3 regions of the Oerskovia sp. NPDC060338 genome follow, and region 1 is predicted to be linked to each of the others. Evidence: riboswitches for the same ligand, from Rfam matches in the RefSeq annotation. Region 1 holds a riboswitch; each other region holds the start of a gene.
The links. Region 1 has a riboswitch for thiamine pyrophosphate ahead of thiD (bifunctional hydroxymethylpyrimidine kinase/phosphomethylpyrimidine kinase). Riboswitches for the same ligand answer to the same signal wherever they lie in the genome.

Region 1 (10,232 bases):
GAACGTCCGGGCGATCAGGTCCGCCCGGGCGGCCGTGAAGACCACGATCGTGACGTGCTCGGGGGCCAGGTCCGTCTCGGCGAGCAGGCGGACGAAGTCGAAGTCGGTCTGCGAGGCCGACGGGTAGCCGACCTCGATCTCGGTGTACCCCATCGCGACGAGCAGCTCGAAGAAGCGGCGCTTGCGGGCGGGGTCCATGGGCTCGGTCAGAGCCTGGTTGCCGTCGCGCAGGTCGACGGGGACCCACAGCGGCGCCGCGGTGAGTCGACGGGTGGGCCACAGGCGGTCCGTGAGCGGCACGGCGACGCGCGAGAACACGTCCTGGTAACGGTGCGAGGGCATGCGCGAGGCGCGCTGGCGATTCCACGCCGGCCGGCCGGGGGCCGGTGCGCCGTCGGGGGTGCGCAGCGTGGGGAACGGGCTGGTGGTCATGGTCGCGTCTCCTGGTGCGGGCCGCGCGGTGCACGGCAGGCGGCGTCCGACCGGCGCACGGCAGTTCCCCACGGCGGGGAGCCGGTCGGCTCAGGCCCCGCCGCGGCGACCAAGAAGGAGTGCGCTCCACGACATGGGAGGTACGCTAGCGGCGATCAAGTCCTCAGACAACCTGAGAGGTTGGCTCCCATGCCCACGCTCCGCCGGCTCCCCCTCGCCGACCAGGCCGCCGCGCTCCTGCTCGACCGCGTCCGCACCGGCACCTGGCCGCTCGACCACAAGCTGCCCGGCGAGCAGGCGCTCGCCGACGAGCTCGGCGTGGGGCGCTCGACCGTGCGCGAGGCCGTCCGCCAGCTCGCCGGCAAGGGAGTTCTCGAGAGCCGCCAGGGCTCGGGCGTCTACGTCGTCCGGGCCGAGGCGAGCGAGGACTGGGAGGAGGTCCTGCGGCGCGGCGAGATCGTCGACGTGCTCGAGGTCCGCGGCGCCCTGGAGACCGAGGCCGCCCGGCTCGCCGCGACCCGCCGCACCCCGGCCGACCTCCGCGCGATGGCCCGGGCGCTCGCGGGCCGTGGCGAGGTCTCCCCGACCGCGAGCGCCCGGGAGTACGTCGACGCCGACCTGGTCTTCCACCGCGCGGTCGTCGACGCCGCGCACAACGCGGTCCTGACCGACCTGTTCGCGACGTTCGTCCCGCGCCTGCGTCGGGCGATGGTCGACATGATCGAGCTCGACGGCGCAGGCGAGCGCCACCGGCACGACCAGGACGCCCACGAGGCGATCCTCGACGCCGTCCGCGACCGCGACGCCGACCGCGCCGCCGCGACGAGCCGCCGGCACCTCGACTCCGTCCACGAGAAGGTCACCCGTGAGCACTGACACCGCCTCCCCCGCACCCGGGACCGTGACGCCTCCGCGCCCGGCGCCCGGCGACGCCCGGGTGGCCCTTCCCCCGGGCGCCTCGACGGCCGAGGCGGGCGCCGCCGTCGTGCTGGCGATGCGCGACGTCGCGTTCGTCCGCAGCGGCCGCACGATCCTCGAGCACGTGGACCTCACGGTCCGCGCGGGCGAGCACTGGGCGCTGGTCGGTCCCAACGGTGCGGGCAAGAGCACGATCCTCAGCCTGTGCGCGGCGCGCAACCACCCCACGCGCGGTGGGGTCGACGTGCTGGGGCACACGCTCGGGCGCGTCGACGTCCAGACGCTGCACCGCCGGATCGGGCACGTGAACCCGCGCCACCCGCTGCGCACCGCGCTCACGATCCAGGAGGTCGTCCTGACCGGGATCACCGGGACGATCGACTGGCGCCAGCGCTGGGAGCCGACCCGGGCCGAGGTCGACAGGGCGCGCGCCCTCGTGGCCGACATGGGGCTCGGCGGCAAGGAGCACGAGCCGTGGACCACGCTGTCGCAGGGAGAGCGCGGACGCACCATCATCGCCCGGGCGCTCGTCGCCGACCCCGCGCTGCTGCTGCTCGACGAACCGAGCACAGGGCTCGACGTCGCGGCGCGCGAGCAGCTCCTCGCGACGATCGACGCGGTGCGGGTCGCGCACCCCGAGGTCGCCTCGGTCCTCGTGACCCACCACCTCGAGGAGCTGCCCAGGTCCACGAGCCACGCGCTGCTGCTCGCGCCGGGGCGGGTCTCCGCGTCCGGCCGTGCGGACGAGGTCCTGACCTCCGAGGCGGTCTCGCGCTGCTTCGCGCACCCGATCCACGTCGAGCGCCGCCACGGACGCTGGCGGGCCTCGGCGGGTCCGGCCACCGCCTGAGCCGACGTCCCGCCTAGGCTGACCCCATGCGCGCGATCCAGGCACTCCAGGCAGGCGGCCCCGACGTCCTCGAGCTCGTCGAGCTCCCGACCCCGGTCCCCGGACCCGGCGAGCTCCTCGTCGAGGTCGCGGCGGCGGGGGTCAACTTCATCGACACCTACCGTCGGGCGGGGGTCTACCCGATGGAGTTCCCGCACGTGGTCGGCACCGAGGGCGCGGGCGTCGTCGGGGCGGTCGGCCCGGGCGTCACGGACTTCGAGCCCGGCGACCACGTCGCCTGGACCAACGCGTCCGGCTCGTACGCCGAGCAGGTGATCGTCCCGGCGGACGTCGCGATCCCCGTGCCGGAGTCGGTCGACCTGCGGCTCGCGGCGGCCGTGGCCCTCCAGGGGCTCACGGCGCACTACCTCGTGACCTCGACCTACCCGGTCCAGCCCGGGGACGACGTCCTGCTGCACGCGGGGGCCGGCGGCGTCGGGCTGCTCGCGACCCAGCTCGCGGTGCGCCGCGGCGCGCGCGTCATCACGACCGTCTCGACCGAGGCCAAGGCCGAGCTGTCGCGCGCGGCCGGGGCGGCCGACGTCCTGAACTACGCCGAGCTCGACGACCTCACGACCGAGCTGCCCGCGATCGTGCGCGACCTCACGGGCGGCCGGGGTGTCGCGGTCGCCTACGACTCGGTCGGCAAGGACACGTTCGAGGCGTCGCTCGCGTCGCTGCGCCGCCGCGGCATGCTCGTGCTGTTCGGCGGGTCCTCGGGCCAGGTACCTCCGTTCGACCTGCAGCGCCTCAACAAGGGCGGGTCGCTGTTCGCGACCCGCCCCAAGCTCGACGACTACACCGCGACGCGCGCCGAGCTCATCGAGCGCGCCGACGAGATCTTCGCGCTCGTCGCCTCGGGGGACCTGGACGTGCGCGTGGGCGCGACGTTCCCGCTCGCCCGCGCGGCCGACGCGCACCGCGCGCTCGAGGGCCGCGCGACGACGGGCAAGGTCCTGCTCGTCCCGAGCGCCGCCTCGTGAGCTGGGACTGGGTGCCGCCGCGCCCCGGCGAGGACGAACCCACCCGGCGGACGGACCGCCGCCTGCGCCTGGCGCTGACCGTCCTCATGGTCGTCTTCACGGGCGTGCTCGCGGTCTACTACCTGACGGTCGGGCTCGACCAGATGCGCACGCAGTGCGTCACGGAGCGCCCCGAGGGCGTGTCGTCGAACGAGGTCAGCACGTCGTGGCGCTGGTGGCCGCCCGGGTACGACTGCTCGTACCCGGACGGCGGGACGACGAGCGCGTGAGGACGGCCGCTCGCGCCGAGAAGTGAGCAGATGCCCCCGTTCCCCCCGGATCAGGGGCATCTGCTCACTTCTCGGCGCCCCCGACCGGCGCCTCGGGCCAGGTCGGCCGCTCGATCCCCTGCTCGAAGAACAGGTACTCGTGCATCGAGGACAGCTCGAACGCGCGCAGCATGCGTTCGCGCTCGGCGGGCGAGGCCCAGCGCGCGGCCTCGTCGGCGAAAGAGCACGCGGTGCGCGTCGCCTCCTGGAAGGCCGGGTCGCCGTAGAGCGAGATCCACCGCGCGTACGGATGCCCGTCGAGGTCCCCCGCCCGGCGCACCAGGACGTCGCCGATGTACGAGTACAGCCAGTAGCACGGCAGCAGCGCCGCGACGGTCTCCGCGTACGACCCGTTCGACGCCGCGTGCAGGTGGTTGGTGTAGGCGGCGGTCACGGGAGAGGGGTCGACGCTCTCGACCGCCCCCCGGTCCATCCCGGCGTGCTCGCCCAACCAGTCACGGTGCAGCGCCTGCTCGACCTCGAGCGACTCGACGGCCGCGCCCGCGAAGAACTGCCGGGCCTCGGGCGTCGGCGCGAGCTGGCTCGCCCGCGACAGCACGCGCGAGTACTCGGCGAGGTACGCGGCGTCCTGCGCGAGGTAGAACCCGAAGTCCTCGACGGCGAGGCTCCCGTCCGCGAGCGCCCGCACGAACCCCATGCTCTCGACGGCCTCGCGCCAGCCCGCGATCCGCTCCCAGGCCTCCTCGGAGAACGCCCGCAGGCCCAGCGTGGGCAGGTGCGCCAGGTGGTCGACGGGTCCGCGGCCCGTGCCCACCGTCAACGCTCCCCCGGCCCGCAGCGCGCCGGTCAACCAGGTCTTCGCATCGCGCACGGCGCCCGCCCAGTCGTCGCGCCGGGGTCGGAGCGCCGCAACCGCAGCCGACAGCGAGCACCCCGTCCCGTGGGTGTGCACGGTGTCGACGCGGGGCGCGGAGAAGGTCGTGACGTCGTCGGGCCCCACGAGCGCGTCGGGCGACTCCTCCCCCGTGAGGTGACCACCCTTCAGGAGCACGACGGCGCCGCTCGCCACGTGCAGGCGCCTCGCCTGGGCGAGGGCGTCCGGCCAGGTGGTCGCGGCCGGCTCGCCCAGGAGGACGGCCAGCTCGGGGAGGTTGGGGGTCACGAGGTCGGCGAGCGCGACCAGGTCGCGCACCGCCTGCTCGGCCCCCTCGTCGAGGAGGCGGTGGCCGCTCGTGGCGACCATGACGGGATCGAGCACGACGAACGGCGGACGCACCCGGCCGAGCCACGTCGCGATGGCACGCGCATTGGCCTCGTCGGCGACCATGCCGATCTTCACGGCATCGATCACCACGTCGTCCGAGACCGCGTCGAGCTGCTCGGTCAGGAAGTCCGCGCCCGGGACGTGGACCGTGCGGACGCCGTGCGTGTTCTGCGCGACCAGGGCGGTCGTGACCGCCATGCCGTACGCGCCGTGCGCCGCGAACGCCTTGAGGTCGGCCTGGATCCCGGCGCCTCCCGTCGGGTCGGTGCCCGCGATGGACAGGACGCGGGGGCGGGAGGCCTCGGCCCCGGGCGACCCGACGCGTTCTCGTGCGGTGCTGGACGCGGGTTCGGGTCGGGGCAGGACAGGTGTGGTGGCAGCAAGCGACATTGCCGACATCCCTTCGCTAGTGCTAGCTAGATCAGGTTCGACGGGTGTGTTCTCAGCCCGGCTCGTGGGAGCGGGCACCCCGTGTCTTCGGGGGAAGGATAGCGGGCACCCGGACCGGACGGTCGGCGGAGACCACCAGGTGTCGCCCGGGGGCGGATCAGCGGGGGGCGCCTACGAGACCCCGGCCGGCACGGTCATCACGTCGATGCTCGACAGCGGGACGTACCGGTCCAGGCACGTCACGACCCGCTCGACGTCCTCGCGGACGGCGCCGGGGACGAAAGCGACCGTCGTCGGGAGCGGCGGCAGAGGGAGCGGTGTCACGGCGTACTCGACCGCAGGGTCCTCGATGCAGACGTCGATCCCGTCGGGCCACGCGTCGACCCCGACGATCCACGGCCCCTGCGGCGGGATCGCGACCGGCCCGGTCGCGCCCAGCGCGGCGGCCAGCGCCAGGGAGCCGCACGACGCCGCCACGGCTCCGGCGAGCAGGACGGTGCGGCGGGGCATGGCGGTCACCTCGGTGGTCGTCGTCGACGTCGGTGCGACCACCGTAGCGGACCCGCTCGGAGGAGACCCGGCGGTCGGCCGGCCCCCTATGCTCGCCCCATGGTTCTCAGCGTTCCCGTCCACCCGCGTCCGTCGCGCGGCTCGGCCTCGCGATGACCGACGACCTGCTCGCCCGGCTCCTCGACCCGGATCCCGCGGTCGACGAGGACGCTGTCGACGCCGCCGCCGAACGCGCCCTGGCCGGCGACCGGGAGGCCGCCGACGCCCTGCGCGACGTCGTGCTGCGCTTCGAGCGGTTCCCGATCAGCACGTTCGAGCGGACTCTCAACCGTCTCTACGCCTTCGCCGACGCGTCGCTCGAGCCGGCGATGCTGCGCGCCCTCGAGAACGGGGCGTCGGCACCCTGGTACCTCACGGCAGCCTGCGGACGCGCGGGCTTCCGGGGAGCCGTGCCCTACGCCCTCGCCCTGCTCGACTCACCAGTCACCTACGAGCGGACGGTCGGCTGCGAGGTGCTCGACGTCCTGGGGGCGCACGAGGCCGTGCCGACCCTCGTCGACGTGCTCGGCGACACGGACCACCGCGTCCGGGAGAGCGCGGCCGCTGCCCTTGCCGACCTCGGCGGGTCCGGGGCCGCGCTCGGGCTGCGCCGCGAGCTCGTCGAGCCTCGGTTCGGGCTCCTGGGCTACGTGTCGAACGCCCTGGGCGCGATCGAGCCCGACCAGACGACCTGGCTCCTCGACCAGGCCGCCAGTCCGGACACCAGAACCCGGTACTGGGCGGTCCGTGCCCTCGGGCGCACCGGGAGCGACCTGGTCCACGAGCCGCTGCTCGTCGTCGCAGCAGACCCTGCGGAGGAGACCGCGGCCATCGCGAACGGAAGCACGGTCGCGAGCGCAGCACGCAGTGCCCTGAAGACCTGGCAACGCGTGCGCCGCGTCCGTGCGGCAGACACCACGAGCACACGCCCCCTGTCCTGACCGCGGAGCCTCGCGCCCGCCCCGACGACAGGTCGGAGCAGGACCGCGACGAACGTCATGCTGGAGCGCACCACGAGGCGCTCTACGTCGTGCCGAGGCCGCCCGGCCAGGTGCAGCAGCGACTCGCGGTCAGCGCCTGCGCCGGGTGGCGGAGGCGAGCCTGCGGTTGAGCCGGGGCGCGGCACGGCGGATGCTGGGGGCGACCGTCCGGTCCAGCCACGAGGAGGTCGGCCATGCACCCGACGCAGGACGTCACGTCCCACCGCACCGCGCTCACGTCACCACGAGGCCGACGCATCGCCCTCGCCGCAGGACTGGTCCTCGCCGCGCTGGCGCTCGCGGCCTGCGCCCCTGGGCCCAACCCCGACGTCGGCACCCCCACCGCGGACGGCAGTCCCGCGGGGTTCTGGCTCGGTCTGTGGCAGGGCATCATCGTGCCCGTGACGTTCGTGATCTCCTTGTTCACCGACACGGTGAACATCTACGAGGTCCACAACAACGGGAACTGGTACGACTTCGGGTTCGTGCTCGGCCTGGGGCTGTTCGTGGGCGGGCCGTTCGGGGCCTCCCGCGGACGCCGTCACTCCTGACGGGCTGACCGCGTGCGCCGTCGGGCGAACCTCTCGGTCCTGCCGGATCTCGGTCCTGCTGGGTCTCAGTCCTGCCGGATCGCCTCGCCGGCGATCTCGATCTCGACCTTCTTGCCCACCAGCAGCCCGCCGGTCTCCAGCACGACGTTCCAGACGAGGCCGTAGGCCTCGCGGTCGAACGTGCCCGAGGCGCTGAACCCGAAGATGTCGCGACCGTACGGGTCGCGCCGCGCCCCGCCGAACTGCATGGTCAGGTCGATCGGGAGGGTGACGTCCCGGATCGTGAGCAGACCGCTCACGACGAAGTGCCCCGCGCCCGCTCCCTGGATCCTGGCCGCAGGGACCTCGGAGCGCTCGGGCGAACGGTTGCGCAGGCGCGCCCAGCTGAGCATGGCGTCGTCCTGCGGGCCCTGCCAGCGCACCGACGTGCTGCGGAAGTCGACGGTCGGGAACCGCTCGACGTCCAGGAAGTCAGGGCTGCGCAGGTGCACGTCCCGCTCGTCGTGGTGGGTCGTGAGGCTCGTGGCGTCCATGGTCGCGGAGACGGCCGACGCGAGCGGGTCGGCCCCGACGACGATCGTGGCGCTCGCACGCGTGAGCTCGCCACGGACCGGGGAGACCATCATGTGCTTCCCGAGGAACCCGACCCGCTTGTGGGCCTCGTCCAGCAGGAACGTCCCCGCATCCGGGATCGTCATGCCGTTCCAGTACCGGGTCGGGTGGTCGATCGTCATCCGGGCAGGGCCTCTCGCTCGTTCTTGCAGGTGCAGAACAGCGGTGTCCGCACCGACCGGGTCGGTGTGCCCCTCGAGCATTCCCCATGAGTAGTAGAAAGTTCAACTAACCGAGGGGTGAACCTGGCCACCTCCTGGCCACGACGAACGACGAGAAGGGCCGCTGCTCCCGGAGGAACAGCGGCCCGTCTCGTCGAGGTGCGAGGAGTTCTCCTCAGCGCGCCGGCAGCGCCCCCGGCATGGGGTCTCCGTCACCGAACCGCGTCACGCGCAGTCGGCGTGCCTCCGGACCGGGCGCGGCGTCCGCGTCCCCCGGCGTGCCCGAGGCAGCGGCCCGCAACAGCTCCGGGGTGTCGTGCGTGACGCGCACGAACGTCCCCGACCACGCGTCGAGCTCTCCACGGGCGATCGCGACGATCATCTCGACCGTCCGTTCGACCGGGGTCCACTCGGTACGCCCCACGTGCATGTCCATGGACGCCGTCAGGTCGGTCTGGACGACTCCGGGCGAGACCTCGAACGTGCGCAGACCGAGGGCGTGGCCCGACAGGTGCAGGTTCGAGCCCATGCGGAGCAGCGCGGTCTTGCTCGCGTTGTACGCGGTCGCGCCGTTCATGTCGTGCGAGCCCGCACCGGAGTTGAGGTCGACCACCCGGCCCCCGCCGCGGACGAGCATCCCGGGGACGACCGCGCGAGAGAGCAGGAACGGCCCGCGCAGGTTGGTCTCCATGACGGACCACCACTCGTCGGGGTCCGCCTCCCACAGCGGGACCTCGGCGTCGATCCGCCCGGCGTTGTTGACCAGGAGGTCGATGCCGCCCAGCTCTGCCTCGGCGCGCGCGACCGCCGCGTCGACCGCCGCGACCTCGGAGACGTCCGCGACCAGGCCCACGGACCGGCGACCCAGCGCGCGGACCTCCGCGACGACGTCGTCCACGCGGGACGCGTCCCGGCCCAGGACCGCGACGTGGAGGCCCGCCGCGGCGAGCCCCCGCACGACCGCACGGCCGATCCCGCGCGTACCGCCCGTGACGAGGGCGGTACGCGCGGGGGCGACGCTCACGACGTCAGCCACGGAGCTCGGCCCCGAGCTGCTCGTGCGCCGCGGCGACCGCTGCAGCGCGCACGGCCGCGGAGTCCTCCGCGGTCAGCGTGCGGTCGGCGCCCCGCAGGCGCAGCGAGAACGCGAGCGACTTCTTGCCCTCGCCCACCTGGGGGCCGGTGTAGACGTCGAAGAGCGCGAGGTCCTCGAGCAGGTCGCCCGCCCCCTCCTCGATCGCGGCACGCACGGCCGAGGCCGGCACGGAGGCGTCGACGACGAGCGCCAGGTCCTCCTTCGCGAGCGGGAACGACGAGACGGGAGCCGCCTGGACCGGCTGCTCCGGGGCGGCGGCGATCAGGGCGTCCAGATCGACCTCGAACGCGACGGTCCGCGCGGGCAGGCCGAGCGTCTCGAGCACCTTGGGGTGCAGCTCACCTGCGTGCCCGACGACGGTCCCGTCCGACAGCTCGAGCCTCGCCGTCCGGCCCGGGTGCCACGGCGCGTGGTCGTGGTCGGCGACGACGACCACGTCGACGCCCGCACGCTCGGCCACGAGCTCGGCGGCCGCGAGCGCGTCCGTCCAGTCCGCGGCGCGGCCGGCGCCCCACCAGCCCGACGCCTCGCGCTGCCCCGTGAGGACTCCCGCGACACGGCGCGGCTGCGGCGGGACCGCTGCCTGCAGCGTGGCCAGGTCGGCCTCGCTCGGGCGAGCACCGCCCGGCAGCTGCGGGGCGGCGGGAGCACCGGCGACCGGACGGGTCACGAGGCCGATCTCGAAGATCGCGAGGTCCGCGTTGCCTCGTCCCACGTTGCGCTTGACCGTGCCGAGCAACGTGGTGAGCAGGTTCGTCCGCATCTCGGGGTGGTCGTCCGCGAGCGGGTTGACCAGCCGCAGCGCGCGCCGGCGCTCGTCGTCCGCAGGCAGGCGCAGGTCGTCGTGCGCCTGGGGGTTCACGAACGGGTAGCTCAGCGTCTCGACGAACCCGGCCTCCGCGAGGGCGCGCGCGACCGAGCGGCGAAGCTGCTGCGCTGTCGTCAACCCACGACCGGCCGGGGCCGGCGGCAGGATCGACGGGATCTTGTCGTAGCCGACGAGGCGGGCGATCTCCTCGACGAGCTCGGCGGCCCCGGTCAGGTCCGGGCGCCACGTGGGCGGGGTGACCTCGAGGGTCGTACCGCCGTCGAGGTCGCGGACCGTGCAGCCGATCTCGACGAGGACGCCGCGGACCTG
Region 2 (10,232 bases), on a different contig from region 1:
CCCGCCCGGGAGGCGTCCAGACGGTCGACCCGACACCCCAGCGCAGCAAGGTCAAGAGCACGGCGACCGCGCTCCTCGTCCTCGCGACCGTCCTGGCCGGAGCCCTGGGCCCCATGCAGGCGGCCGTCAACGGGCAGCTGGGCAAGACGATCGGCGACGGCCACGCGGCCGCCCTCATCTCGTTCGGCACGGGCCTGGTCCTGATGTTCGTCATCGTGTTCGCGCGTCCCGTGACGCGTCGCGAGGCGCTCGCGATCCCGCGCCTCATCAAGGGCCGCACCATCCCGTGGTGGAACTTCCTCGCGGGCCTGTGCGGGGCCGTCATCGTCCTGTCCGAGGGCGTGACGGTCGGCGTCCTGGGCGTCGCGACGTTCCAGATCTCGCTCATCTCGGGTCTCGTGATCTCGGGCGTGATCTGCGACCGTCTGGGCGTCACGGCCTCGGTCAAGCAGCCGCTCACGTTCTTCCGCCTCGCCGGCGCGGTCCTCGCGATCGTCGCGACGGTCATCGTCATCTCGCCGAACTTCTCGGCCCCGCACACCATCGCCCTCGCGATCATGCCGTTCGTCGGCGGTCTCCTCGCCGGCTGGCAGCCCGCGGGCAACGCGGCCGTCGCCGACGCCACGGGCTCGATGCTCGTCTCGATCGGCTGGAACTTCCTGGTCGGCTTCACGGCCCTCGGCATCGCCTACGCGATCCGCGCCATGACCTCGGGCGTCGACTTCCAGCTCCCCGGCTCGTGGTGGATGTACCTGGGCGGCCCGCTCGGCCTCCTCTCGATCGCCCTCATGGCTCTCCTGGTCCGCGGGCTGGGGCTGCTGCTCCTGGGGCTCGCGTCCACCGCGGGTCAGCTCGTCGGCTCGCTCCTCATCGACGCTGCGATCCCGTCGCTCGGCCACACGATCTACGCCGCCACGATCATCGGCACCGTGATCGCGCTGATCGCCGCGGTGATCGGCATGATCCCGTCGGGGAAGTCGCCGGAGGCGACAGCCGACACCGCAGTGGCCGCCGCCGTCGGCGGTGGTGAAGCAGGAGAGGTGAGCCCGCGATGAACGTCACGCCGGCAGGGTTCGTCCAGACGGTCACCGGACCCGTCGCCGCACAGGACCTGGGGCTGACCCTGCCCCACGAGCACCTGTTCAACGACCTCTCCGGTGTGCTCGACGCGCCGAGCTACGAGTTCTCCCAGGCCGTGGTCCGCGAGCCGGTCTCCGCCTCGGTCGCCTGGGCGCTGCGCCAGGACCCGTACTGCTGCGCCGACAACATCGCCGACAAGCCGGTCGCGGCCGTCGAGGCCGAGATCCGCAGCTTCGCGGCCCTCGGTGGGCGGACGGTCGTGGACGCGACGTCGAGCGAGGCGATCGGGCGCAACCCCGAGCGCCTGCTCGACGTCGCGAGCCGCACCGGCCTCAACGTGGTCATGGGGGCGGGCGCCTACCTCGAGAAGTTCGAGGGCGAGCGCATCACGGCCCAGTCGGTCGACGCGCAGGCCGCGGCGATCTCGCGCGAGCTGTCCGACGGCGTCCGTGACACGGGCATCCGCCCGGGCGTCATCGGCGAGATCGGCGTCTCGCTCGACTTCACGGCGGGCGAGCGCGCCTCGCTCCGCGCCTCGGCGATGGCTCAGCTCGAGCACCCGCAGGTCGCGATGCAGATCCACCTGCCGGGCTGGCAGCGGCGCGCGCACGCGCTCCTCGACCTCGTGCTCGACGAGGTGGGCGTGCGGCCCGAGAAGGTCGTGCTGTGCCACATGGACCCCTCTGCCGAGGACCCCGAGTACCAGCGGTCGGTCGCCGAGCGCGGGGTCTGGCTCGAGTTCGACATGGTCGGGATGGACATCACCTACCCCAAGGAGGGGGTGTCGCCCGACCCGCACACGACCGCGGGCGCGGTCCAGCGGCTCGTCGACCTGGGGTTCGCTGGGCAGGTGCTCCTGAGCCACGACGTGTTCCTCAAGCAGATGTGGGTGCAGAACGGTGGCAACGGCTTCGCGTACGTGCCGACGGTCTTCACCGAGATGCTCGCCGAGCGCGGCGTCGAGCGCGAGGTGCTGCGCCGGCTGACGCACGACAACCCGGCGGCGATGCTGACGGCGTGACCGGGTGGCCGGCTGACCGCGAGGTAGAACGTGCTGCGCGAGGTAGTGCGCGGTGCGTTCTACCTCGCGCAGCACGTTCTACCTCGGCCCGGGGGACCCACCCGGCCGACGGCGACGCGAGCGTCGGGCGGTCGGCGCGCGACGTCGTCGGGCCGGTGGAAAACTCGGCCCATGCGATTCCGGACGACGATCCTCCAGAGCGGCAAGACGGCCACCGGCCTCCCCGTGCCCGACGACGTGGTCACCGCGCTCGGCGCGGGCAAGCGCGTCCCGGTGCGCGTCACGCTCGGCGGGCACACCTACCGCAGCTCGGTCGCGCCGTACCAGGGACGGTTCATGATCGCGCTCAGCGCGGAGAACAGGGAGGCCGCCGGGGTGTCGGGCGGCGACGAGGTGGACGTCGAGATCGAGGTCGACGACGCACCGCGCGAGGTCACGGTGCCCGACGACCTCGCGGCAGCGCTCACGGCCGAGGCGCGTGCGGCGTTCGACGAGTTGTCGTTCAGCCGTCGGCGCGCGCTGGTCGAGCCGATCGAGGCCGCGAAGACCCCCGAGACCCGGCAGCGGCGGATCGACAAGGCCGTCGCGGACCTGGCTCCCGGCGGGTAGGTCCCACGCCGGAGATCCTCGGCAGGACGACGGTCGGCCCCGGTCCCCGGGGGCAGCACGCCCTACTCCGAGCCCGCAGGCCCTCCCAGCAGCGCGAACGCGCTCTCCGCGGTGTCGACCAGCACCATCGGGTCCGCGAGCACGGCCGGGTCCGTGGCGGCGAGCTGCACGGTCACGACGTACGTGTCGCCCTCGGCGTCCTCCGCGAGCCACGAGCCCGCCAGGACGCCCGGCGCGCTGCCGCCCTTGAACGCGACGTAGGGCCAGGCCGTCGTGTCGACCTCGATGCCGGGGTTGACCGAGAGCACCTCACGGACCACGGGGTCCTGCTCGCCGCGGTCGTGCAACCAGACGTGCGCGGCGCACAGGTCCGACGACGTCGCGAACCAGTCGACGTCGTCCTGCCACACGGGCGTGGTCACTCCCGCGGGGTCGACGTCGAGGGGCCCGCCGGGCAGCGCGTCGAGCATCGCGCGCCGTTCCGCGGTGCCGGCCGCGGCCCACCCGGTGGCCTGCGACGGCGAGCCCCACGCGATCGCGAACGCGTCGCGGGTCGTCAGGAACGGGGTGTTCAGGGACGGGTCGGCGTGCCCCAGCTCGGCCTGCGCGCGTTCGACGGCGTCACGCCCCACGGCCTGGACCAGCAGGTCGGTCGCGGTGTTGTCGCTGATCGAGATCATGAGCCCGGCCGCCTCGCGCACCGTGACCACGGTGCCCGTGGGCGCGTCCTGGAGCTGGCCAGAGGGCAGCGACCGCACGTCGTCGGTCACGGTCAGCTCGTCGTCCCAGGTCAGCGTCCCGGCCTCGACGGCCTGCGACACCGCGCCCAGCACGTAGAGCTTGAAGATCGAGCCGAGCGGCAGCACCTCGTCCGGTTCCGTGCCGCCGGGGGCCTCCTCGACCGCCTGGCACGTCCCGTTGTCCAGGACCTGGGCCACGAGCAGCGAGCTCTGCGCGTCCACGGCGTCGAGGCGTTCGCCCAGCTCGTCCCAGCTCGCCGCGGGCTCGCGGTGCGGGTCGTCGCCCGGGCCGAAGAACAGGGTCTCGATGCGGCTGTCCGCATCGACCCCGATCTGCATCGTGAAGTACTGACCGCTCGCCCCGACGATCGTCAGCGCGGACTGCTTCTCGTCCGCGTCGACCACGTCGACCGAGACCGGCACCCACTCCCGGTCCGCGCGGAGCTGGTCAAGGACGGGCACGAGCTGCGCGGCGGGAACCTGGTCCAGGAACGACCGGGCGAACCGCCGGTCCAGCGTCGCGGCGTCGGGCGAAGCGTCCGCGTTGAGCACCTCGAGCACCCAGCCGGCCGCCTTGCCCACCGTGCCGCCGGGCAGCGCGACCGCGGTCGGGGCCGCGCTCGGCGTGGGCGGCACCTCGGAGCCGTTCCCGGACGACGAGCACCCGGTCAGTGCGAGCCCCACGACGAGGAGGCCTCCGACGAGGGGTGAGCGACGGCGTCGGGCAGCAGAGAGGGAGGGCATCGAGACACCCTACGGAACGACCCTCGCGCGGCGGGTGCGGACCCGCCGGTGCCGCCCGACCCCGGTCTCAGGACGCGCGGGCCGCGAGCCGCGTCACGACGCGCTTGGCCTCGCGCCCCGCGAAACGGCGGGCGAACACGCTCGCGGCCGCAGCGGCCGCGGCGAACGTGACAGCGCTGATGATGCCGACCTCGGGGTCGTCCAGGTCCTTGGGGGCGTCGTGCCCCGTCGCCTTGGCCCACGCGAAGCTCACGACCTTCTGCGCGACCCAGCCCGCGGCCAGCGTCAGGGCGACGGTCGCGACCTTCTCGGTGAGGGTCTGCTCGTTCTCGGCCATGTGGACCTCCTGGTGAGGGTGCGGCGGGCGGGGCGCGCCGCGCGTCGTGCACGTGCCCGACGGCGGAGCTCAGGTCCCACCGTAGCCGTCGCCCCGGGCGGGGCGCGCCTCGGGCGAGACCACACGCCGGACCCCTGCCCGCGCCGTCGGGCCGCGGTGTAAAGTCGCAGGTGAACGACAGGGGAGCGCCGACCGCCCGGAGACAACGGGCAACAGGCGCTGAGAGTGCGGACCACCGCAGACCCTCGAACCTGATCCGGTTAGCACCGGTGGAGGAAGTCGGGCTTCTCCAGCCTCGCTCACGGACCTTCCGTGCGCGAGGTCCCCCTCCTGTGACGTCCAAGGAGGACACGTGAACACCATCAGTACCCGCCGCGGCCCCGCTCACAAGATCGGCCTCGGTCTCGTCGGCGGGCTCAGCGCGCTGGCTCTCACGGCCTGTGCCGGGTCGACCGACACAGGCGCGGGCGACACCTCGAGCGCGGAGGCGAGCACCGTCACGCTCGTCACGCACGACTCCTTCAACGTGAGCGAGGACGTCCTCGCCGCGTTCGAGAAGGAGTCCGGGCTGACCGTCAAGCAGGTCGCTCCCGGCGACGGCGGAGCGCTCGTCAACCAGCTGATCCTGACCAAGGACGCGCCGCTCGGCGACGTCGTGTTCGGCATCGACAACTCGTTCGCGACCCGCGCGATCGACGAGGGCGTGCTCGAGCCCTACACGCCCGCGGGCCTCGCCGACTCGGCGGCCCAGTACGCCGTCGGGGACGGCGAGCTCACCCCCGTGGACCTCGGCGACGTCTGCGTCAACGTCGACCACGCCTGGTTCACGGCAGCGGGCATCCCCGAGCCCGTGACCCTCGACGACCTGACCGAGCCCGAGTACAAGGACCTGCTCGTCGTGACCAACCCCGCGACGTCGTCGCCCGGGCTGTCGTTCCTGCTCGCGACCGTCGGCGCCTACGGCGAGGACGGCTGGGAGGGCTACTGGAGCAAGCTCGAGGACAACGGCGTCAAGGTCGCTGACGGATGGTCCGACGCCTACTACGTCGACTTCTCCGGCTCCGAGGGCAAGGGCCCGCGCCCCCTCGTGCTGTCCTACTCGACGTCGCCCGCGTTCACGGTCACCGAGGACGGCACCGAGACCACGACGGGTGCGCTGCTCGACACCTGCTTCCGCCAGGTCGAGTACACGGGCGTGCTGGCCGGGGCCAAGAACCCCGAGGGCGCCAAGAAGCTCGTCGACTTCCTCGTGAGCGACGCGTTCCAGGCCGACATCGCCGACAACATGTACATGTACCCGGCGGACGCGGACACCGAGCTGCCCGAGGGCTGGGCCGAGTTCGCGCCCCTGTCCCCGTCGCCCTTCGAGGTCGCGCCGGCCGACATCACCGCCCACCGCGACGAGTGGATCAAGGCGTGGACGTCGACGGTGATCGGCTGAGCACGTTGCCCGTGAGCCGCGGCGTGCCCGCGGCGGTGCAGCGCGGCGGGCGGGTCCTCCTGTGGGGGCTCGCCGCCGGGCTGCCGCTGCTGTTCCTCGGGGTGTTCTTCGCGTGGCCCGTCGTGACGCTGATCGCGCGCGGGTTCGTCAGCAACGGCTCCCTCGACCTCTCCGGCTTCGCCGAGGTGTTCTCCGAGCCGCGGACCTGGCGGATCATCGGGCTGACGCTGTGGCAGGGCGTGCTCGGGACCGTGATCTCGGTGCTGCTCGGCGTGCCCGGCGCGTACGTGCTGTACCGGTGCCGGTTCCGGGGGCGCACGTTCCTGCGCGCGTTCGTGACCGTGCCGTTCGTGCTGCCGACCGTCGTGGTCGGGGTGGCCTTCCGCTCCCTGCTGGTCGAGGGCGGGCTGCTCGGGTTCCTGCGGCTCGAGGGGACGTTCGGGGCGATCGTCCTGGCCCTCGTGTTCTTCAACTACTCGGTCGTGGTGCGGACCGTCGGCGGGCTCTGGGAGCACCTCGACCCGCGCGCCGAGGAAGCGGCTCGCGCCCTGGGCGCCTCGCCCTGGCGTGCGTTCCGGTCCGTGACGCTGCCGTCGCTGGCCCCGGCCATCGCGTCGGCCGCGTCGATCGTGTTCCTGTTCTGCGCCACGGCGTTCGGGGTCGTGCTCGTCCTGGGCGGGGTCCAGTACGGGACCATCGAGACCGAGATCTGGATCCAGACCACGCAGTTCCTCGACCTGCGCGCGGCCGCGGTGCTCTCGGTCGTGCAGCTCGTCGTGGTCGTGGTCGCGCTGAGCGTCGCCAACCGGACCCGCACCCGCCGCGAGCGCGCGCTCCACCTGTCCGCGGCGACGTCCGCCGCCCGGCCGCTGCGCCTGCGGGCCGACGCGGCCCCGCTCGCGGTGACCGCCGTCGTCGTGCTGGGCCTGATCGCCCTGCCGCTCGTCAACCTCCTCGTGCGCTCGTTCCAGACCCCCGACGGCTGGAGCCTCGCGAACTACGCGAACCTCGGCACGACCGGCGGCCGCAACGCCCTGAGCGTGACCGTGTGGGAGGCCACGGCCAACTCGCTCCGGACCGCCGCGATCGCGACCCTGCTCGCGGTCGTGATCGGCGGGCTCGTCGCGCTCGTCGTCTCGCGGCGTCCGCGGTCGCGCACGGGGCGGCGGGCGATCAGCGCGCTCGACTCGGTCTTCATGCTCCCGCTCGGCGTCTCGGCGGTGACGGTCGGGTTCGGGTTCCTCATCACGCTCGACAAGCCGCTCGGCATCGACGTGGACCTGCGGACCTCGGGGCTGCTCGTGCCCATCGCGCAGGCGGTCGTCGCGATCCCGCTCGTGGTCAGGACCGTGCTGCCCGTGCTGCGCGCGATCGACCCGCGCCTGCGCGAGGCCGCCGCGACGCTCGGGGCGTCGCCCGCCCGCGTGTTCGCCGCGGTCGACGGGCCCATCGCGGCCCGGTCGCTGGGCCTCGCGATCGGGTTCGCGTTCGCGGTGTCGCTCGGCGAGTTCGGGGCGACGTCGTTCCTGGCCCGGCCCGACGCGGCCACGCTCCCCGTGGTCATCTTCCGGCTCATCGGGCGGCCCGGGGCGGAGAACTACGGCATGGCACTGGCCGCGAGCGTCGTGCTCGCGGTCCTCACGGCAACGGTGATGATGGTGGCGGAGCGCCTGCGCGGCGACCGCTCGGCAGGAGAGTTCTGATGGACGGAGCCACGGTGGTGGATCGGAGCGAAGGCCTCGACGGCTCGGCTGTGCCGCGCGTGCCGCACGAGCCGCGCGACCCGACCAGGAGCCCGGCGGGCCGAGGGCTCACGGTGCGCGACGTCGTCGTGCACTACCCCGACCCGGCCTCCTCGAAAGGCCCCGGGACGACGGCCGTGCGCGGAGTGAGCCTCGACCTCGCGCCGGGCGAGGTGCTCGCGCTGCTGGGACCGAGCGGCTGCGGCAAGTCGAGCCTCCTGCGTGCCGTCGCGGGGCTCGAGCCCGTCGCAGGCGGGAGCATCGCGTGGGACGGGCGCGACCTCGCGGGCGTGCCCGTGCACCGGCGCGGGTTCGGGCTCATGTTCCAGGAGGGGCAGCTCTTCCCGCACCGGGACGTCGCGGGCAACGTCGCGTTCGGGCTCCAGATGGCGGGCGTCAAGCGGTCCGCGGCGGCGGGCAGGGTGGCCGAGCTGCTCGACGTCGTCGGGCTCGCCGGGTACGCGCAGCGGCCCGTCGCGACCCTGAGCGGTGGCGAGCGGCAGCGCGTCGCGCTCGCTCGCGCGCTGGCGCCCGAGCCGCAGCTCCTGCTGCTCGACGAGCCGTTGTCCGCTCTCGACCGGGGGCTGCGCGACCGGCTCGCGGCGGACCTGCGCGCGGCCCTCGTCGCGACCGGGACCACCGCCCTGTTCGTGACGCACGACCACGACGAAGCCTTCACCGTGGCCGACCGCGTGGCCGTCATGGACGCCGGCCGGTTGCTCCAGGTCGCGGCGCCCGAGGACCTGTGGCGTGCGCCCGCGTCGCGCCGGGTCGCGGAGTTCCTGGGGTACCAGGCGTTCGTCGCACAGGGGGCTTCGGGCGGTGCCGGAGCCGGTGGCGAGCTGCTCGCGATCGGCCCGACGGGGCTCGTGCTCGTGCCTGCCCACCGCACCGCGGACACGCTGTCAGGAGGTGGCCCGGGCGTGGCCGGGGACCGTTCCGACGGAGTGGTGGCCTGGACCGCGAGCGGCACCGTCGTCCGCAGCGCCTTCCGACGCGGTCGCACCGAGGTCACGGTCGAGGTGGACCTGGGGTCGGGCCCGCAGCGCGTGGTCGCGCTCGGCACGCCGTCGGCGGGCTCCGTGCCCGGCGGCGCCGCGCACCACCCGTTCGCCCCCGCACCGGGGGAGCGGGTCCGGGTCGCGCTCGACCTTGCAGGCTGTGCGGTGGTACCGGCGGACTCGTGATCCGCCGGTCGCCGGTGCCGCCGACCATGCGGTTGTCGTCGGCCGAGCATGCGGTGGGCGTCCGATCTCGCGTCGCCTCGAACGACAACCGCATGCTCGGCACGAGGACCGGCAGAAGCACCACCCACCCTGCGACCGCCCGTCCCCGGCGTTAGCGTCGAAGCATGAGCGACGCCACGATCGACCACGTGACCGACCGTACCGAGGAGCACGACGGCAAGGCCGCGAAGATCCTGTACCGGCCGTTCGGGCTGATCAGCTCGATCATCGGCGGACTGGTCGCGGGCCAGGTCTTCAAGCAGGTCTACAAGCGCGTGTCTCCGGGCCACCGCAAGGACGCGCCCACACCGCTGCAGTCGGAGTACCCGTTGCGCGAGATCCTGGTCGCCGCCCTGATCCAGGGCGCGGTGTTCTCCGGGGTCAAGGCCCTGATCGACCGCGGCGGGGCGCGAGCCTTCCAGAAGTGGACGGGGGAGTGGCCGGGGGACTGAGCCGGGTGATCCCGACCCGTCAGACGCCTCCGGCGTCCCGCACCAGCACGGCGAGCTGCGTCCGGTTCTCCAGGCCCAGCTTGTCCAGGACGCTCGACACGTGCGCCTTGACGGTCGGGACGCTGAGGTAGAGCTCGCGCCCGACCTCGGCGTTGCTCGCACCGCGCCCGACGGCGAGCGCGACGTCGCGCTCTCTGCCGGTCAGCAGGTCGAGCGACGCCTGCGCCCGTGCCCGCGCCTCACCGACCGAGGCGGCCGAGGCCATGAGGCGTCGCGCGACGTCGGGCGACAGCACGGGCTCGCCGGCAGCGGCAGCGAGGACCGCAGCCGCGATCCGGGCCGGGGGCATGTCCTTGAGGAGGTACCCGACCGCGCCGGCGCGGAGCGCGCCGAGCACCTCGTCCTCGGTGTCGAACGTCGTGAGCACGACGACGGCGGGCGGGTCGGTCCGTGCGCGCACCCTGGCGGTCGCGGTGATCCCGTCGACCCGAGGCATCCGCAGGTCCATGAGGACCACGTCGAGGGGGTGGGCGTCGAGGAGGCCGGGGACCTCCGCACCGTAGGCGGCCTCGCCGACGACCTCGATGCCCAGCGTGCCGTGCAGCATCATGCGCAGGCCGGACCGCACCAGGGCGTCGTCGTCGACGATCGCGATCCGCACGGGTCGGGTCATGAGTCCCACGGTAGCGACACCGTGAGCCGGAACCCGGCACCCTCCGGGGCCGGCCCGGCGCGCACCTCGCCGCGCAGCAGCCCGGCTCGTTCGCGGAGCCCCACGAGCCCGGTCCCCGTGCCCTGGAGCGTGGGGACGTGCCCGGGCGAGGGGCCGTCGTCGGACAC
Region 3 (10,232 bases), on a different contig from region 1:
ACGTCGTCCACGTGGTCGAGGACGAGCGGGCTCGCGGTCACGACGAGCGTGGTGCGTCCGCGCCGGACCTCGGCGAGGCGCTCGGCGATGCGGGCCTCGGTGTGGGCGTCGACCGCGCTCGTGGGCTCGATCAGGATCAGGATCTCCGGGTCGGTGAGGATCGCGCGCGCCAGCGCCACGCGCTGTCGCTGGCCGCCGGACAGGGACCGGCCCTTCTCCGGGAGGTCGCCCGCGAGGCCGTCCGGGACCGAGTCCAGGACGTCGTGCGCGTCGGCGATCATGATGGCGCGCATCAGCTCGGCCTCGAGGTTCCCGCCGCGCACGTCGAGCTCCTCGCCGAGCACGCCCGAGAACAGGTGCGGCGTGGCCTCGGCGACGACGATGCGCTCGCGCACCACGTCCTTGTCGAGGTCCGCGAGCCGGACCCCGCCCAGGTGCACGGGCGTGCCCGCCTCCGCGACGTCGTCGAACCGGCCCATGCGCGTGGCGATGCGCGCCGACTCGTCCGGGTCCACGCTCACGAGCGCGACGACCCGGCCGGGTGCGAGCTCGACGCCGCTCGCGTCGTCGACCAGCACCGAACCTGCGGGCGGCGCCGAGGAGGTGCCGGGCGCCGCGCCCGTCGCCGGGACGACCGAGAGGACCTTGATGAGCTTCTTCGCGGCGACGTGCGCACGCGTCGTGGCCTGGAGCGTCTGCGTCGCGATCTGCAGGGGCCACGACAGGAACGCCGCGTAGCCGTAGAACGCCACGAGCTGCCCCGGGCTGATCTCCCCGCGCACCGCGGCGTGCGCGCCCAGGTAGAGGACCAGGGCCACGAACAGCCCCGGCAGCAGGACCTGGAGCGCGTCGAGGTAGGACTGCGTCGTCGCGACGCGCACCCCCGTACGGCGCACGTCCTGCGACTGGGTGCGGTAGCGGTCCGTGAAGACCTTCTCGCCGCCGATGCCGCGCAGGATGCGCAGGCCCGAGACGGTGTCCGCGCCGAGCGTCGTGAGCCGGCCCGAGGCCTCGCGCTGGGCGGCCTGGCGCTGCTGGAGCGGCTTGACGAGGAACGCGAGGATGCCCGCGACGACGGGCAGGCCGAGGACCACGACGAGCCCCAGCTGGAACGAGGTGCTCAGCATGATGCCCGCGACGACCGCGTACGCCATGAGCGAGCCCGCGAACCGCGCCGCGATCGCGTAGACCTCGCCCACGCGCAGCGCGTCTGACGCGACGGCCGAGACGACCTCTCCCGTGGGGAGCTCGTCGGTGATGGTGTGCCCCGAACGGGCCACGGTGTCCCCGACGAGCTGTGAGGTGGTGAAGGCCGCACGCAGCCAGTTCTCGATGTCGAACCGGTGCCCGACCGCGGCGGCGGCCACCTGGACGACGCCGATCCCGAGCATGACCGCGGCCCAGCCCAGCAGGACCGCGCCGAAGCCCTCGGTCAGTCCCTCGTCGAGCGCTCGGCCGAGCACGTAGGGCATGACGGCCTGGCACCCGAACGTGACCATCCCGAGCAGGACGGCGACCGTGAGGATGCCCCACTGGCGGCGGGCGAGCCACCAGAGGAGGGCGCCAGGGCCGGTGAGCGGAGGGGTGCCCGGGTCGGGGAGGGGGAGGGGTCGCACGGTCACTAACATTAGGTGTGGCCACCGACACCGAGCCACGGATTTTCGCACAGCGTAAGGAAACCTTCCCATGACCACGCCCGACCCCGCCGGCACGCAGCAGACCTCCGACGCCGTGGCGCAGGCCCCCGCGCAGGAGGTCGTCGACCGTGCGGTCCGCAAGGCCCGCGGCGCGCTCGCCCGCTACCGCGTGATGGCCCTCATCACCGGTGTGATGCTCCTGATCCTGTGCGTCGAGATGATCGTCAAGTACGGCGTGGGCGCGTTCGTCGACGTCGACGGCGTGATGCGCTTCGTCGGCTGGATCCCGTTCGCGCACGGGTGGGTCTACGTGGTCTACCTCGTCACGGTCCTCGACCTGTGGTCCAAGATGCGCTGGAGCTGGGGCCGACTGACCAGCATGGTGTTCGCCGGTGTCGTGCCGGTCATGTCCTTCATCCTGGAGAAGAAGGTCCACCGCGAGGCCGAGGCCAAGCTCGACGCCCTCGTGGAGCAGTACGCACGATGACCTCGCTGCCGCCGCTGGTCGCGCCCTCGACCGAGCCGCTCGGCCCTGAGGAGCTCGCCCGGTACTCGCGGCACCTCGCGCTGCCGGGCATCGGGATCGAGGGCCAGCAACGGCTGCGCGCCGCGCGCGTCCTGGTCGTGGGCGCGGGCGGGCTGGGCAGCCCCGCGCTGCTCTACCTCGCGGCGGCAGGCGTCGGCACGCTCGGGATCGTCGACGACGACCGCGTCGAGGTCTCCAACCTCCAGCGCCAGGTGATCCACGGCGGCTCGGACGTGGGACGGCCCAAGGTCGCCTCGGCTCGGGACGCGATCGCCGAGGTCAACCCGCACGTGACCGTCCGCCTGCACGAGCAGCGACTCGGCGCGGACAACGTCCTGGACGTCCTGGCCGGCTACGACCTGGTCCTCGACGGGACCGACAACTTCGCGACCCGCTACCTCGTGGGGGACGCCGCGGAGATCGCGGGCATCCCGTGCGTGTGGGGCTCGATCTTCCGGTTCCAGGGCCAGGTCAGCGTCTTCTGGGCGACACCCCCCGGTGGCGAGGGTGTGGTCTACCGCGACGTGTTCCCCGAGCCACCGCCGCCCGGCACGGTCCCCGACTGCGCGACGGGCGGAGTCCTCGGTGCCATGTGCGGGACGATCGGCTCGGTCATGGCGACCGAGGCGGTCAAGCTCGTCACGGGTGCCGGACGCACGCTCCTGGGACGCCTCGCGGTCTACGACTCGCTCGAGCTCACGTGGCGCCACCTCACGGTCCGCGCCGACCCGCAGCGCGTGCCCGTCACCGGGCTGCTGGCCGGGGACCACGCCTACGAGGCGTTCTGCGGGCTGGGCCCGTCCGCCACCCCCGCGACCGTGGCGGGCGTCACGGGCGGCCCGCCGGTCGCCGGCGACCTCTTCTCCGGCCCGACGGCGGAGGGTCGCCTCGTCGTCGACCTCGCCAGGGTGCCGGGGGAGCCGACCACCGCTGGGAACGCGCTCCCGCTCGACGCGGCCGACGCCCTCGGTGCGTCAGTCCCTGGAGGGGGAGCGGCGTCGTCGGGCCGCGTGGGGGCTGAGTCCCCGACGAGCCTGACGGCCCGCGAGCTCGCCGCGCGCCTCGCCGACCCCACCGACGACCTGCTGCTGCTCGACGTGCGCGAGGACTGGGAGACGCAGATCGTGGGGATCGACGGCGCCCGCGTGGTGCCGAGCGGGATCTACGCGGGACCGGGCGCCGGGGCGGCGCTCGCGGACCTGCCGCGGGACCGGACCGTCGCGGTGCTGTGCAAGGTCGGAGGCCGCTCCGACCGCGTCGCGAGCCTCGCACGGGCCGCGGGCGTCGACGCGCGCAACGTCGAGGGCGGGATCCTGGCGTGGGTGCGGGACGTCGAGCCGGGGCGCCCGACGTACTGATCCTCTGATCCTCTGCCGAGGTAGAGGCCTGCCGTCGAGGTAGAGGGCCAGCGCCCTCTACCTCGACGAGAATCCTCTCCCTCGGCGCACCGGTCACAGCGCCAGGTCGAGGTTCCCTCCGCCCAGCACCCCGGCCCCCGTGAGCCCGGCAGGCGACCCGGCGCCGACGGCCCCGGCTCGGCCCACCATCCCGTCGACCGGCGAGCTCGCGAGCGCCTGCTCGCGCCGCGGGATGCGGCCCGCGAGCGCCGCGAGACGACCCGCCTCGACCGCGAGCCGCATGGCCCTGGCCATCCGCACCGGGTCGGCGGCACGCGTGACCGCGGTGGCCAGGAGAACCCCGTCGCACCCGAGCTCCAGGGCGTGCGCGGCCTCCGACGCGGTCCCGATCCCCGCGTCCAGGATCACAGGCACCCGCGCGGCCGACGTGATGGCCGCGATGTTGCGCGGGTTGAGGATGCCGAGCCCCGACCCGATGGGCGCCCCGAGCGGCATGACCGCAGCGCACCCCACGTCCTCGAGGCGCCGCGCGAGGATCGGGTCGTCGTTGGTGTACGGCAGCACGACGAAGCCGTCGCGGACCAGGGTCTCGGCGGCCTGGACGAGCCCGATCGGGTCGGGCAGGAGCGTCACGTCGTCGGCGATCACCTCGAGCTTGACCCAGTCCGTGCCGCACGCCTCGCGCGCGAGGTGGGCCGTGAGGACGGCCTCCTTGGCCGAGAAGCAGCCCGCGGTGTTGGGCAGGGCACGGATGCCGAGGCGCTCGAGCAGCCCCCAGATCCCGGTCTCGCCCGCACCACCGCCCGCACCGCCGCCCGCACCACCGCCCGCACCACCGCCCGCACCACCGCCCGCGCCTGCGGTGCCCGGGCGGGCTCGGTCAGCTGTCGGGCGCACCCTCGCGACGCGGCGCATCGCGACGGTCGTGAGCGCGGTCCCGGACGCCACGAGGGCGTCCTCGAGCGTCAGCAGGTTCGCCGCGCCGCCCGTGCCCATGACCAGGCGGGAGCCGAGGGGGACGCCCGCGACGACGAGAGGGTCCGCTGCCGGGGAACCGGCGTGCGCCGGACCGGGCGCGCCGGTCGTGCCGCGCGCCGCCTCAACCACCCTGCACCGCCGTGACGACCTCGACGCGGTCGCCGTCGCGCAGGGTCGTGGACGGCCACGTGCTGCGGGGGAGCACGGCGTCGTCGATCGCGACCGCGACGCCCCGGGGGACGTCTCCGCTGTCCCCGACGAGCTCGGGCAGCAGCGCGGCCACGAGGGCTGCGACGGTCGTCGGGGCGGTGAGCGGGTGGTGCTCGCCGTTGACGAGGGCGCTCCCGGTCGCGGGCGGGTTCGTGGGCCGCGCACCGGTGGCCGCGGGGAGAGTCGGGTGGGTCATGCGGTCCTCCAGGAGGTGGGTCGCCGAGGTAGAGGTCTGCCGTCGAGGGAGAGGGGCCCGCCCCGCTACCTCGACGCGAGCCTCTGTCTCGCGGGGGTAGGGGTGGGCGAGAAGCGCAGCGGGTCGATCGCCGCGACCGCGGACGGCACCGGCTCCCCGGTCAGGACCGCGTCGATCGCGGCCGCCGTGACGGGAGCGAGCAGCACGCCGTTGCGGTAGTGGCCGGTCGCGAGGACCAGGCCGGGAACGGTGGTGGGCCCCAGGAACGGCATGTTGTCCGGGGTGCCCGGTCGCACGCGCGGCGTGACCTCGACGAGAGCCAGCTCGTCCAGCCCGGGAAGCAGGGCGCGCGCGTCGCGCAGGAGCGCGAAGACGCCGCCCGCGGTCGCACGCCGGTCGTCGGGGTGCTCCTCGCTCGTCGCGCCGACCACGACCTCGCGGTGCCCGTCGGGTCCAGGCGTACGCGGTACGACGTACACCGGACGCCCTTGCACGATCCCGCGCACCACGTGGTCGAGCGTGAACCACGCGGGGGCGTCGAGCCGCAGCGTCTGCCCCTTCACCGGACGGGTCGGGGCGCACACCTCGGGGACGTCCCCGAGCAGGTCGCCCGAGTCCGCGCCCGCCGCGAGGACCACGGTTCCCGCGCGGTGCTCGACCCCCGCGTCGTCGAGGGCTCCGGTCACGGGAGTGCCGAGGCCCGTCGAGCGGAGCAGCCGCACCGCCCGGCGGTGCACGACGGCGGCACGCGGGTCCCGCGCGAGGGCTGCGGTCAGGGCGCGGTGCACCGCGCGCGGGTCGACCTGGTGGTCGCCGGGCGCCCAGAACGCCCCGGCGACGCGCGGACCGACGAGCGGCTCCCGCTCGCGCGCCGCGGCGACCGAGATCTCGGTCGAGTCGAGCCCCCATGCCTCCTGCAGCGCGCGCACGCGGCGCCCGAGCGCGAGGTCGTCGCCGTCGTAGGCCAGCGTGAGGGTCCCGGTCGTCCGCAGGCCCACGCTCAGCCCCGAGTCCGCCTCGAGCTCGGCCGCGAACACCGGCCAGCGCGCCGCGGAGTCGGAGCCCAGGCGCAGCGCGGCCTCCTCGCCGAAGTCGGCCTCGGTCACGGGCGCCAGCATCCCGGCCGCGGCGTGGGTAGCGCCGTCTCCGGGGGAAGGGTCCAGGACGGTGACGCGCAGGCCCGCGCGAGAGGCCCGCCAGGCCGCGGTGAGCCCCACGATGCCGCCGCCCACGACGAGGACGTCCGTGGCGCCGTCGGGCCTCTCGTCCGTGGTCCTCCGGTGGGCGGGCGCGGCTCGCCCCACCGCGCCCGACGGCGGCACGCCCCGCGGGCTCTCGCCGCGCCCCGGTGGGCGCGCGGGCAGTGCAGGGTGGTCGGTGGACAGGGCTGCGCACATGCGCTCGCTCCCTTCGCTGGCATGACCCAGATCAGGTTCGACGGTCGGCTCTCGCCCTCTCAGCCCCGTGCGGGGCTCCCGTGCTTCGCGGCCACCCTACAACGCACGCGTCCGGTCGCCGACCGTGTATCAACCGGGGCGTTGCCGACCTCTCTCGGTGTATCCGCTGGGACATCCGACTCCCGTGCGTGCGACCTCCCTCCAGGGACGGCCTCCCCGAGCGGTCGAGCATCGACCGCCCCGCCGCGGACCCGAGCGGCCCGCCCACCTTCCCCGCTTCAGGTGGAGCTCCTCATGCGCAAGACATTCCTCGTGATCAGCGTCCTCGTGGTCGTCGCCGTGGTCATGCAGTTCTACTTCGCCGCCGTCGGCGTGTTCAGCGACCCCGACGACGAGCTCTTCGCGATCCACGGGACGAGCGGCCGCATCGTGCTGCCCCTGCTGATGATCCTGTCGATCGTGTTCGCCGCCCTCGCCAAGGCCGGGAGACGCACCGTGTGGCTGGCCGTGCTCGGGTTCGGCCTCCTGCTGTTCCAGACGATCCTGTTCATCCTCACCGGAGTCCTCACGGGGTCGGAGCCGCCCCCCGGTGAGATCACCACGGCGGGCACCGTCATGCTCGGCTTCCACGCCCTCAACGGGCTCGCGATCCTCGGCGTCACGGGGACCGTCGCGTCCAGGGCTCGGGCGCTCGTGATGGAAGGGCGCGTGCCCAGCCCGGCGTCGACCACCGCCCCCGGGAACGTCTGACGGTGACCGTCCCCGCCCTCCAGCTCGTCTACCTGGTCCTCGCCCTCGCGGGCGGGGCCGGGTGGGTGCTCGCCGCGCTCCGGCCGCGGCGCGGCCCGTGGGTCGCGCTCGCGACCGTGGCGCTCGTGCTGCGTGTCGGGGTCGTGGTCCTGCTGGGCGGGCACGGGTGGTGGTTCGTCCAGGAGAAGGTGCTCGTCGGGCTCCCGCTCGCCGTCGGCGGGGCGGTGCTCGCGCTCGTCGTGCTCGTCGTCGGCAGGGGCCGTCCAGCGATGCCGGCGCGCCAGGCCTGCCTCCTCGGGGCGGCGTACGCCACCGCCGGGGAGCTGGTCCTCGTGCTGGTGGTCGGCTACCCCGTCGGGCCCCTCAGCGGGGGCGTCGTCGTGCTCCTCGTCGCGGCCGCGACCCTCGTGACGTGGCTCGTGCTCGCCGGGCGTGACGCGGGCGTCGTGCGGGGCGTGAGCCTCGCCGCGGCGTTCGTGCTGCTCCTGCCGCTCGGGCTCGCCTGGTGGGCGAGCCGGGCAGAGGTGCATCTCGAGGTGGTCGGTCCCGGTGCCGTCGGGGCCGCGGGCGCCGCAGCCCCGGGCACGGGAGCGCACACCGGGAGCGGACACGCCGCGGACGAGCCCGCGACCGACGAGCTCTCGGCTGCGGGCGGCGGCGCCCCGACCGTGGACGTGACCGAGCTCCGGACCCCCGCGGACGTTCCCGGGCAGCGGGTGCCGGTGACCCTCACGGCCCGCGAGTCGGACCTGACCCTCCCGTCGGGAGAGGTGGTGCAGGCCTGGAGCTTCGGCTCCCTGCCGGGGCCCGAGATCCGGGCCCAGGTCGGGCAGGTCGTCGAGGTCGAGCTCCACAACGAGGACGTCCGGGCGGGCGTCAGCGTGCACTGGCACGGCTACGACGTGCCCAACGGCGAGGACGGGGTCGCGGGCGTGACGCAGGACGCCGTCCTGCCCGGGCGGTCCTTCACCTACCGGTTCGTCGCGGACCAGCCCGGGACGTACTGGTACCACACGCACCAGAGCTCGTCCGACGGGGTGCGCCGGGGGCTCTTCGGCACGCTCGTCGTGCTCCCGGCCTCGGGCCCGGTCGCCGACCTCGACCTGGTGCTCCCGGTCCACACCCTCAGCGGCACGACGACGCTCGCGGGCAGCGACGAGGTCGAGCAGCTCGCGGCCACGCCCGGGCAACGGGTACGGCTGCGGCTCCTCGACGCCGACCAGGTGCCGCACCGGATCGGGGTGGACGGGGCCGGCTTCCGTGTGGTCGCCGTCGACGGCACGGACGTTCCCGGCGCCGAGGAGGTGAGCGGCCTCGCGCTGCGCGTCCCGGCGGGAGGCCGCTACGACGTCGAGCTCACCATGCCCTCCCACCCCGTGCGCCTGGCGGTCGACGGCGAGGAGGACATCGGCCTGGAGCTCGTGCCCGACGCCGGGGCGGGCGCCGACGCCGACGCCGCCCCGGGGGACGCGGACCGGTGGGCCGTCCCCGACGAGGACCTCGACCTGCTGGCCTACGGTTCGCCGCCCGAGGGCGGGGCCGGGGCCGGACCTGGCACCGCACCCGCACCCGACGTGACCGCGACGCTCGTCCTGGACCGCCTGCCACGGTTCGACGGCGGCGTGCCGGTGTACGGGTACACGATCGACGGGAAGGTGTACCCCCACGTCCCCTCGACCGTCGTCGACGAGGGGGACCGCGTCCTCCTGCGCATCGTGAACCGGAGCTCGGAGACCCACCCCATGCACCCGCACGGGCACCACGTCAGGGTGCTCTCGGTCGACGGGCGGGAACCGACCGGCGCCGCGGTGCTGCGCGACACGTTCGACGTCCGTCCGGGCGAGGTCTGGGAGGTCGAGCTCCTCGCCGACAACCCGGGGATCTGGATGGACCACTGCCACAACCTCGACCACGCCGCGCAGGGCATGGTGACCCACCTCGTGTACCGGGGAGTGACCACGCCCTTCCGGCACGGAGGGTCCACCGGGAACGCACCCGAGTGACCGACCGGTCCGCGCGGCCTACCCTGGGCGCGTGACGACCACCCACCCCGCGCCCCGCCCCGTCGACACCTCGGCGGGAGACGGCGCCCGCTCCCGGCTCGCGGCCGCCCGGCTGTACCTGTGCACCGACGCGCGCGAGGAGCGCGGAGACCTGGAGGACTTCCTGCACGCGGCGCTCGCGGGCGGCGTCGACGTCGTCCAGCTGCGCGACAAGGGGCTCGACGTCGCGCGCGAGCTCGAGCTCCAGGAGACCGTCGCGCGCGTCGCGACCGAGCACGGGGCCCTGTGGGCCGTCAACGACCGGGCCGACGTCGCGCTGCTCGCCGGGGCACCCGTGGTGCACACGGGCCAGGGCGACCTGCCCGTGCCCGCGGTCCGGTCCCTCCTGGGGCAGGGCCCGGTGCTGGGCCGTTCGACGCACTCGCTCGCGCAGGCGGCGGCCGCCGAGGCCGACCCCGAGGTCGACTACTTCTGCGTGGGCCCGCTCTGGGCCACGCCGACCAAGCCGGGGCGCGACGCCGTCGGGCTCGACCTGCTGCGAGAGGTCGCCGCGTCGGCGCCGACCACGCCGTGGTTCGCGATCGGGGGCGTCGACCCGGCCCGCCTCGACCAGGTGCTCGCCGCGGGGGCCGAGCGCATCGTCGTGGTCCGCGCGATCACGGGCGCGGCCGACCCCGAGCGGGCTGCTCGCGAGCTGCGCGAGCGGCTGCCCGCCTGACCCGGCGAAGTGATCCCCGTCGCACGTCGTGGACCGATGCCGGGGATCGGCGCCGAGCCAACTATCCTGGGGTGGTGACACCCACCCCCTCAGCCCCCCGGCCCGTATTGGTCGTCGACTTCGGCGCACAGTACGCCCAGCTGATCGCGCGTCGCGTGCGTGAGGCCAAGGTGTACTCGGAGATCGTCCCCCACACCTTCACCGTCGAGCAGATGCTCGCCAAGAACCCGGCAGCGATCATCCTGTCCGGTGGTCCGTCGTCCGTGTACGCGCAGGGCGCGCCCTTCGTGGACCCCGCGCTGTTCGAGGCAGGCGTGCCCGTCCTCGGCATCTGCTACGGCTTCCAGGCCATGGCCCAGGCGCTCGGCGGCAAGGTCGCGCAGACCGGCCTCAGCGAGTACGGCGGCACCGAGGTCGAGGTGTGCTCCGCGGGCGTCCTGCTCGCCGAGACCCCCGACC

Region 2: another riboswitch for thiamine pyrophosphate. It lies ahead of ACFWGN_RS00640 (thiamine ABC transporter substrate binding subunit); the one in region 1 lies ahead of thiD (bifunctional hydroxymethylpyrimidine kinase/phosphomethylpyrimidine kinase).
Region 3: another riboswitch for thiamine pyrophosphate. It lies ahead of thiO (glycine oxidase ThiO); the one in region 1 lies ahead of thiD (bifunctional hydroxymethylpyrimidine kinase/phosphomethylpyrimidine kinase).

The regions. Positions count from the first base shown of each region.
Region 1 covers NZ_JBHXCQ010000006.1:13,226-23,457, forward strand. The annotation lists partial or broken gene ACFWGN_RS08795 (2-isopropylmalate synthase) at 1-342, opposite strand, end outside; gene ACFWGN_RS08800 (FadR/GntR family transcriptional regulator) at 622-1,308, shown strand; gene ACFWGN_RS08805 (ABC transporter ATP-binding protein) at 1,298-2,200, shown strand; gene ACFWGN_RS08810 (quinone oxidoreductase family protein) at 2,227-3,222, shown strand; gene ACFWGN_RS08815 (hypothetical protein) at 3,219-3,491, shown strand; gene thiD (bifunctional hydroxymethylpyrimidine kinase/phosphomethylpyrimidine kinase) at 3,556-5,145, opposite strand; TPP riboswitch at 5,137-5,237, opposite strand; gene ACFWGN_RS08825 (hypothetical protein) at 5,317-5,655, opposite strand; gene ACFWGN_RS08830 (HEAT repeat domain-containing protein) at 5,808-6,635, shown strand; gene ACFWGN_RS08835 (hypothetical protein) at 6,869-7,225, shown strand; gene ACFWGN_RS08840 (YceI family protein) at 7,291-7,959, opposite strand; gene ACFWGN_RS08845 (SDR family NAD(P)-dependent oxidoreductase) at 8,174-9,022, opposite strand; gene pheT (phenylalanine--tRNA ligase subunit beta) at 9,027-10,232, opposite strand, start outside.
Region 2 covers NZ_JBHXCQ010000001.1:133,978-144,209, reverse strand. The annotation lists gene ACFWGN_RS00665 (DMT family transporter) at 1-1,055, shown strand, start outside; gene ACFWGN_RS00660 (phosphotriesterase) at 1,052-2,101, shown strand; gene ACFWGN_RS00655 (YdeI/OmpD-associated family protein) at 2,273-2,710, shown strand; gene ACFWGN_RS00650 (serine hydrolase) at 2,773-4,194, opposite strand; gene ACFWGN_RS00645 (DUF4235 domain-containing protein) at 4,262-4,531, opposite strand; TPP riboswitch at 4,701-4,826, shown strand; gene ACFWGN_RS00640 (thiamine ABC transporter substrate binding subunit) at 4,884-5,972, shown strand; gene ACFWGN_RS00635 (ABC transporter permease) at 5,984-7,675, shown strand; gene ACFWGN_RS00630 (ABC transporter ATP-binding protein) at 7,675-8,901, shown strand; gene ACFWGN_RS00625 (DUF4235 domain-containing protein) at 9,066-9,392, shown strand; gene ACFWGN_RS00620 (response regulator) at 9,412-10,065, opposite strand; gene ACFWGN_RS00615 (sensor histidine kinase) at 10,062-10,232, opposite strand, start outside.
Region 3 covers NZ_JBHXCQ010000004.1:4,469-14,700, reverse strand. The annotation lists gene ACFWGN_RS05885 (ABC transporter ATP-binding protein) at 1-1,628, opposite strand, end outside; gene ACFWGN_RS05880 (DUF3817 domain-containing protein) at 1,687-2,124, shown strand; gene moeB (molybdopterin-synthase adenylyltransferase MoeB) at 2,121-3,521, shown strand; gene ACFWGN_RS05870 (thiazole synthase) at 3,615-4,517, opposite strand; gene thiS (sulfur carrier protein ThiS) at 4,621-4,905, opposite strand; gene thiO (glycine oxidase ThiO) at 4,971-6,302, opposite strand; TPP riboswitch at 6,309-6,386, opposite strand; gene ACFWGN_RS05855 (DUF6220 domain-containing protein) at 6,597-7,052, shown strand; gene ACFWGN_RS05850 (multicopper oxidase family protein) at 7,055-9,055, shown strand; gene thiE (thiamine phosphate synthase) at 9,087-9,773, shown strand; gene guaA (glutamine-hydrolyzing GMP synthase) at 9,848-10,232, shown strand, end outside.